Regions from separate parts of the Pseudoalteromonas sp. HL-AS1 genome, predicted to be linked through region 1. Evidence: riboswitches for the same ligand, from Rfam matches in the RefSeq annotation. Region 1 holds a riboswitch; the other holds the start of a gene.

Region 1 (4,219 bases):
GTTTTGTAGTTGTGCTTGTTGGTTTAACCAACGTACTTGATTGAGGCTTTCTGCTACGAATATACGCACGCCGCGCTCAATAAAGTGTTTAATTTGTTTAGGGCTTTTTGCAGGCCCTGTGTTGAGCACGCGCTGCGAGCTAATACCTTGTGCGAGTACTTGCTCAAGCTCACCTTTACTTGCTACGTCAAAATTAAAGCCAGCACTGTCTAAGCTTTGAATAATTTTAGACAGTGGGTTTGCTTTTACCGCGTACCACAGTTTTACATCGGTTTGCGCAACTAAACGCGCAAGATGCGTGTTTAGTTGATCTAAATCGTAAACAAAAAAAGGGGTATCAAGTTGTTGTGTAATTGTATTTACAGCGGTTTTGATAGGCGTGCTCAAAAAGCTCATTATCGTAAAACCTCTTCAAGCAATAACGATGCATCGCTTTTCTCGTCGCGGTATTTAACTATTAACGCACACGACATGCTTAGGCCTTGCTCGCGCGCCCATTCGTTTGACGCAGGGCGAGAGCCCGGTATTACAATCGCGTACTCTGGGATTGGCTCGCCTTTATCTAGTTGGCGCTCGTTTACGCAGTCGTATACCGGAATAGTTGCTGATAAACGCACGCCTGGGGCAAGTACTGCGCCTTTTTTAATGACTACGCCTTCAACAATAATACAGCCAGCACCAATAAATGCATCATCTTCAACCACTACTGGGCTGGCACCAATTGGCTCAAGTACACCACCAAGCTGAACTGCAGCGCTTAAATGTACGTTTTTACCTACTTGTGCACACGAGCCAACTAATGCGTGGCTATCTACCATTGTGCCTTCGTCGATATATGCGCCAATGTTTACATACGCTGGTGGCATAATAATCGTGCCTTTAGCAACATAAGCACCACGGCGAACACTTGAGCCACCTGGTACCATACGAACGCCATCATCAGTACTAAATTCTTGCGGAGCTAGGTTATGTTTATCAACAAAGCCGCCTGCAAACTCAGTATTAGTGCCATTTTTAAAGGCTTCTAAAATGCCTTGCTTTACTTCTACGTTAGCTTGCCATTGGCCGCTTTCGTTTTGTGATGCTGCGCGTACTGCGCCCGATTCTAAATTATTTAATAGTTCTAACCAGCTCATTATAAAAACCTGTATTTAATGCCAAGATAAAATGGTGTTGTTTGCAGTTGTGATGCAATCGGTTTGAGTTAACTCAAGATGTGTTAAAGGTGGACGAAGTTGCGGGCTGCTTAAGCGGCCTTGCAAATGCATCAGTACCTTTACGGGAATAGGGTTTGCGACAGCAAATAGGCTATTAATAGCGCTTGACCACTGGGCAAATAAGTTAGGGTGTTGACCACTTAAACTGCGCTTAACAAACTCGTGAGTTTGTCCAGGCCATGCATTTGCAGCTACCGACACCAAACCTTTTGCGCCAGCTTGAGCAAAATAAGGCATTAGCGCATCGTCGCCACTAAAAATAGCTAAATTAGGCGCCGCTTGGCGGTAAGCTTCAAACTGAGCAATACTGCCGCTCGCTTCTTTTAACGCCCATAAATTTTTATTGTTTTGTAAGTTTTGAATTGTTGCCGCTGGGATGCTAACAGCGCTTCGACCCGGTACGTTATAAAGCATACATGGGTGAGCGCTTGCATTTAGTAGGCTTTCAAACCAATGAGTTTGACCTATAGCACCAGGCTTTGCATAAAGCGGTGAGCCAAGTAAAAAGCTATGAATTGGTAGTGTATTACAGTAGTTAACCCACTCAATTTGTTGCTTTAAGTTACTACCGCCCACAGCTATCATGAGTGGTACTGTTGGTTTTAGCTGGCATACGTGCTCAACAATGGCTTGGTGCTCTTTTAGCGTTAGTGCTAAACCTTCGCCCGTACTGCCAAGTAGCAAAATACCGTTATGTACCGCTTCTTGATCGCTAACCAACTTAGTTAACGTGTTGTAGTCAACATCGCCGTGTTGATCAAATGGCGTAACGAGTGCGGTCCACAGTGAGTAGTCGTTTAAATTGAAGTTGTTGATCATCTCTCACGAACTTATAATTTGTACCAATTTTATTAAAAACGTGATCATTTTAGCGATAACTAATTTAATGTAATTGGTATTATTCGAAGAGTTAAAAAGCTTTATGGAAGGAGCCGCATTAACGTCATTCGAACTAATAATTCGAAGAGCGAATGGGCTTAAAATAATAGGGCGCACGGCCTTAATATTTAAGACCAGAAGCTCTCCACCAAACTAACAAGCTGCTTTTTATAAGCAGCTATTGGTGACAGTCGCTAGGGTTCAACCTAGTCGCCCGAAATAAACACCTCGCAAAAGTGGTTACTTCTCGGCGTTAATTCCCCTCACGTATGCTTACTGGAGTTTGCGCTCCTAACATACGCTACCTGAATAACGCACCTCTTCTAGCCCTTTGCACCTGTTTGTAGAGTAAAACTTACAAACCTGTGCAATTTAAATAGGGTAATTACGGCGATTAAAGCATTTTAGCCGTCTAGGTGTCAAGCGACTAAATACAGATTAATTCATCGAAAAGAGGGGTGGTTACGTATTAGGTGCTTTTCTCGTACACTAGCAATATAAGTAGTGAGGTATTTAATTAGTATGGAAAAATTTAGCGATATTTATAAGCGAGCGGTAGAGCGAAAAGGCTCTGAAAAAATGCTTAAATTATTACTTGCAAAACCGCTATCTAAAAAACAACTAAGCACGTTAAGTGACGACGATTGGCTTGAAGAATTTACTCGAAAAGTATTTCAAAGCGGCTTTTATTGGTCAGTCATAAATAATAAGTGGCCGGGCTTTAGAGAGGTTTTTTGGGATTTTAGCGTTGACAAGTTATTAATGATGCCACCCGATATGCTGGAACAAAAAGCAACGGATGAGCGCATTGTTCGTAACTATAAAAAAGTAAAAACAATTACCGAAAATGCTTACATGATCCACGAAATAGCAGGGGAACATGGCAGTTTTAGTCAGTTTATCGCTAATTGGCCAACAGAGGATATTATTGGTTTGTGGGCGTATTTAAAAAAACATGGTTCGCGTTTAGGCGGAAATACAGGGCCTTATGCGCTGCGAGCACTTGGTAAAGATACATTTTTACTATCACGCGATGTAGAGAATTATTTGCGTGCCCATAAAATTATAGACGGCGGCTTACAAACTAAAAAGTCACTAAATGCAGCCCAAGCTTTTTTTAACGAAATGCAAAAGCAAAGCGGCTTAAGTATGCAAGAGTTAAGCTTAATTGTTGCTTATGGCGTAGGTGACAACCGTGTTGGTATAAGTCAGCAACAATAGGAATTACCATGAAATTAGTGCCAAGATACACAGATATTGCGGAAAACTTCGCAATAGAAGATTTCCCTGCAAGTGTCGCCTCTCCTCAGCTATTACTGTGGAATGAGAGCTTAGCAAAACAATTTAATATTAACGTTGCGGCTGATTTGCGTGCCAGCACTTTTAGCGGTAACGAAAAACAGGCGATTCCTGCAGTAGCACTTGGTTACTCTGGGCACCAATTTGGACATTTTTCACCCCGCTTAGGCGATGGACGAGCGCACTTACTGGGCGCTATTAGTGATGATGAAAACCAGTTATGGGATATTCAATTAAAAGGCTCTGGTGCTACTCCTTACTCAAGAGGGGGAGATGGGCGTTGTGCACTTGGTCCTGCTATTCGTGAATACGTAATGAGCGAGGCAATGCATGCGCTGGGAGTTAAAACCACACGCTGCTTAGCGGTTGTTGGCAGTGGCGAAACGGTTTATCGTAATCCGCCACAAGCAGGGGCTATCGTTACGCGTGTAGCAACGAGCCATATTCGTGTTGGTTCATTTCAATATTTAGCGACGCAAGGCGATGTTGAAGGGCTTAAAAATTTAGCCGATTTAGCTATAGAGCGACACTACGCAGAAATAACAGATACAGGATCGCAGCGCTATTTAGCATTTTTAGGCGCTGTGATTAAAAACCAAGTTAAGCTAGTTGTGAGCTGGATGCGTGTTGGCTTTATTCACGGAGTAATGAATACAGATAATACGCTAGTTAGCGGAGAGACTATTGATTACGGCCCGTGTGCCATGATGAATAGCTTTGATTTTGATACTGTATTTAGCTCTATAGACAAACAAGGCCGCTATGCATTCGGTAATCAACCTAATATAGCTAACTGGAACTGCGCACGCTTAGCTGAGAGTTTA
Region 2 (4,219 bases), 1.7 Mb from region 1:
GTATTTAGCTACGCGGTTATTGTTAAAGCACCTTATTAAAATAACGCAGCCGCAACATGCGCACGTAGCCCTTAATAAAATGAGTACAGAATTTGACGAGGCAAGCTCAAAGCTGCAAGTACATGTAAGTGATGATGTTATTAATACCTGTATTTCGCACTCGCATGGTTTAGTTGGGGTTGCGCTTAACCTTGGTAAAAGTGAATTTGGTTTTGATATTGAAAAAGTAAGCCTCAAGCGCCCGTTTGAAAAGCTCGCTAAGCATTTTTATCATAATGATGAAATTACACTTATTACAAAGCCCACTAATACCCAAGCCCAAGCGGATACGTTTTTTAGAATTTGGACATTAAAAGAGTCACTTGCTAAAGCCACCAGCCGCCCTATTGCAAAACTACTTAGCCCCAATGTGTTTGACGAATTACATAGTGCAAAGCTAAGTGCTAGCAGTAATCGCGTTACTGTAGTTAATAGCAGTGACAGTAATGTTTGTTTTGATGTAAGTGTGGTGCATAAAAAAAGCATCGACTGGCGATGCTTTTTATTAACTGATTTTATTAACTGATTTTGTTAAGTGACTTTAATAAATCGCTTTGCTGAATAAGCGCGATTTACGCAGCAAAATCGTTTTCTAATAAACGGCTATGAATAGATTGTACTACGTTATCTGACTCAGTTTGCTCTACTAAAAAGCACAGGTTGTGCTTACTAGCACCGTGACAAATTAATCGAATGTTAAAGTCTTTTAGTACACTCATTAAGTTCATTTCGTGTTGGCGTAATTGAATCTCGGAGCCAATAAGTGCTACCAGTGTTAAATTGTTTTCTACCGACACATGGCAAAACTCTGCAAGCTTATCTAGGCATTCTTGATCGAGCTCTGGACGCGAGGCGTTTTGCGCGTTATCAAGCGTTATAGCTACGCTGATTTCTGATGTGGTTACCAAATCTACCGATATATTGTATTCACTTAATAGTGTAAATACGCGTGCTAAAAAGCCGCTTGCTAGTAGCATTTCTGGGCTTTTAAGCGTAAGCAATATTTGGTTTTTACGTTGCGTTACTGCTCGTATACCTGGTTGCTGCGATTTTTCACGCTCAATCCACGTACCGCCACGCTCTGGCTCGCGGCTAGAACCTACAAACACGTTAATGTGGCTGCGGCTTGCTGGTAAAATAGTCGCTGGGTGTAATACTTTTGCGCCAAAGGTTGCCATTTCGGCGGCTTCGTCAAAGCTTAAACGTGCAATAGGCGTCGCTTTTGCGCATAAACGCGGGTCGGTGCTAAAAATGCCCACTACGTCGGTCCAAATATGCACGCTTTTAGCGTTAATTGCTTCAGCTAAAAGTGCAGCGCTGTAATCTGAACCACCACGTCCAAGCGTTGTTGTTTGGCCGTATTCGTCACTGCCAATAAAGCCCTGAGTAACAATTACTTGCTCATCTAATAACGGAATTAAAAATTCTTTAGCGGCTTGCGCTGTGGCTGCAACATTAGGCGTTGCTTTACCAAATTGGCTGTCGGTTTTAAGCACCTTGCGCACATCAAAGCGATCGGCATTTAAACCTTGTAAACGCAGCACCTGAGCAAACAAATACGACGATAAACGCTCACCAAAGCTAAGTAGCTCGTCGTGTTGCTGATCGGTAGTTAGTGACTCTTGAGCCAATGTTTGAAATGCTTTTAGGGTTTCGTTAAAGCCAACCGCTAAATCGGCATCTAGCGATAACTCATCTAAAATAGTTTGTTGAATAGCAAGCACGCCGTTTATGTGTTCTTGGCGCTCACTTGGGGTAATACTTGATTTACACAGTGCAACTAAATGGTTAGTTACGCCAGCACTGGCGCTCACGGCAACAATACGTACGCTTTTATCTGCAACAATAATTTCGCTACAGCGACTCATCGCTTCGAAGTTTGCAACACTGGTTCCGCCAAATTTGGCAACGATGTAATCTGATTTTGCGCTTAACTCTGTTTGAGGCACTGTTTGTGGCGCTGATACGGTAGTCATTTAGTCTCCTTTCGCGGTATCCAAACCGCAATAAAACAAGAAGAACTTGGCAAAGGAATGCTTGAAGATAAGTCCACTGCCAGAAGCTCTCCACCTATATTGGTGACAGTTTTGAGGATTCAGCCCCATAAACCGAAAAACAATGACGACGTACCATTATTTTCCTCGGCGAGTACTTCCCTCCTTAATGATCATTGGCTTTCGTCGCCTAACATTAAGTACCTAAGTATCGCACCTCTTCTGAATGCTTTATTAACCAGTGGCTAATAAAACAAAACCCCACTAAGTAGCGGGGCTTTGAAAGTTATCGTTTAGACGTCTAGCTGTCAAGCATTTAATAATTTATGAGTTAAATAAAACTGCCCATGTAATACGAGCCCGCATATCCAACCGTGTAACAAATTAATAAATGCAGCGATAAACGCAAGTAGCTCATAAAGGTAAGCGCTTTAACTTTACTCATGGCAATAATGCCCGCAGCCGAACCAATAATAAGCATTGAACCGCCCACGCCCGTTGCATACGTAAACGACAACCAGTGTTGTTGGCTCATTACTATATTGGCTTTTAATAATGCAGCGGTAAGCGGTACGTTATCGACCCCTGCTGATAATATGCCCATTAAGTAGTTTGCGTATTCTGGTGCCATTACCGTGTATAGGTCGGTAAATTTACTCAACATACCAATTTCTTTAAGTGCGCCTACAAGTAAAAGTACACCTACAAAAAACAATAATGTGTCGTATTCTATATCGCGAACAAAATCGATTATGTCTTTGTTTATGTCTTTTTTGCGCATTAAAAATTGCGCCACTAAAAACATCACTGATAAGCCAAACAAAAAGGTTAATAAAGGCGGTACGCTGTAAATTACACTCAACATAAGTGTGCTCACTACGGTAGATAAAAATATAACAGCAATGGTTATGTCGGTTTTTTCAATGCGGGTTTTACCTGCACTAGCAAACTCAACACGCCCTTTCATACCTATAGACAGTAACGCAGCAAGCAGCATAACGCTTGCAAGTGCTGGCGCTATAAGTAGTAATAAATGAGCAATGGTTACTTTGCCATCTAAAAATATCATTAGTGTGGTTACGTCACCTGTTATTAGCGATACCCCACCTGAGTTCACTCCAAACACAATAAGCGTGGCGTATTTAACGAGCTTTTTAGGTTCAAGCTTTAACGACATAACAACCGCAAGCGATATAAGCGTCGCTGTTACGTTATCTGAAATCGACGAAAACAAAAACGCAAAACCACCCACCAAAAACATGAGCTTTTTTTCGCTAATACTTTTTGGCATAACACGGTGCACAATGTTTTCTATAAACCCCTTTGAATTTAAATACGCTACAAAGGTCATTGCAGCCATTAAAAATAGCCATAATGAGGCAATTTCTAAAATATTTTCGTTTAAAAGATGCTGAATCGTATCGGGGCTTTGCCCGTGTAGGGGGTATATAAAAAGAAGAATCCAGCAAAGCGTACCAAAAAACAGCGTGGTTTTAGCTTTATTTACATGGATTATATCTTCTATAACGATCAGTAAAAATGCAATCGCTATCAGGGTTAGAATAATCGAGGAAACCATGGTAGTTAAACAACCTTTGATATAGTTTTAAAGAACACACAAATAACATTCCATTTCATGTGCCTATTTTCGGCGCGAATTTTAGCACTGCCTCTATGCAAAAACTATTATTAAATGGTCTTAAAAACGAATACTATATACAGACAAGGTTAATTAAAAATACGTAATAATGAGTCTTCTAAAAGAACTCAATAATAAAATACTAGGATGTTGTAACCCCTTATGATCCCAGCTAAAAAGCTGCTAAACACCATAACCGAACATTGGGGTGTATTAGAGCTATTATTTAAACGTTTTAAAATGGCTGACTTTAGCCTAAAAGACGTACAAAACGCGATTAAGCAAAAGCAGCCTACGTGGTCAAACGAACGCATTTATAAAGAAACAAATCGTTTGTTAAACCAAGATATTTTAATTCCACTGGCTAAATCCTCTCAACTTGAAATAAATCGTGCCATTGCCGATTTTGCTACTTTTTTACTGCAAGAAGAGCATTTAGGTTTAGCACAAGAAATTAGCGTATTAGTAGAGGACCTGGCTCGTTTAGGTAACCGCCTAGATAACGCTGGCGAAATAGAAGACTTTGACGACTTACGCCGCTACAGCC

What was found. A riboswitch is a leader RNA that binds a small molecule or an ion and turns the genes downstream of it on or off. The one in region 1 is predicted to bind lysine.
Region 2: linked by a shared signal. The riboswitch ahead of lysC (lysine-sensitive aspartokinase 3) and the one ahead of dapA (4-hydroxy-tetrahydrodipicolinate synthase) in region 1 are both predicted to bind lysine.

What each region holds. Positions count from the first base shown of each region.
Region 1 covers NZ_CP133569.1:181,072-185,290, forward strand. The annotation lists gene RB214_RS00880 (PLP-dependent decarboxylase) at 1-396, opposite strand, end outside; gene RB214_RS00885 (2,3,4,5-tetrahydropyridine-2,6-dicarboxylate N-succinyltransferase) at 396-1,136, opposite strand; gene dapA (4-hydroxy-tetrahydrodipicolinate synthase) at 1,152-2,036, opposite strand; lysine riboswitch at 2,227-2,427, opposite strand; gene RB214_RS00895 (DNA-3-methyladenine glycosylase I) at 2,619-3,317, shown strand; gene RB214_RS00900 (protein adenylyltransferase SelO family protein) at 3,326-4,219, shown strand, end outside.
Region 2 covers NZ_CP133569.1:2,112,869-2,117,087, forward strand. The annotation lists gene RB214_RS09850 (4'-phosphopantetheinyl transferase superfamily protein) at 1-565, shown strand, start outside; gene lysC (lysine-sensitive aspartokinase 3) at 612-2,015, opposite strand; lysine riboswitch at 2,091-2,263, opposite strand; gene nhaD (sodium:proton antiporter NhaD) at 2,365-3,612, opposite strand; gene RB214_RS09865 (hypothetical protein) at 3,835-4,219, shown strand, end outside.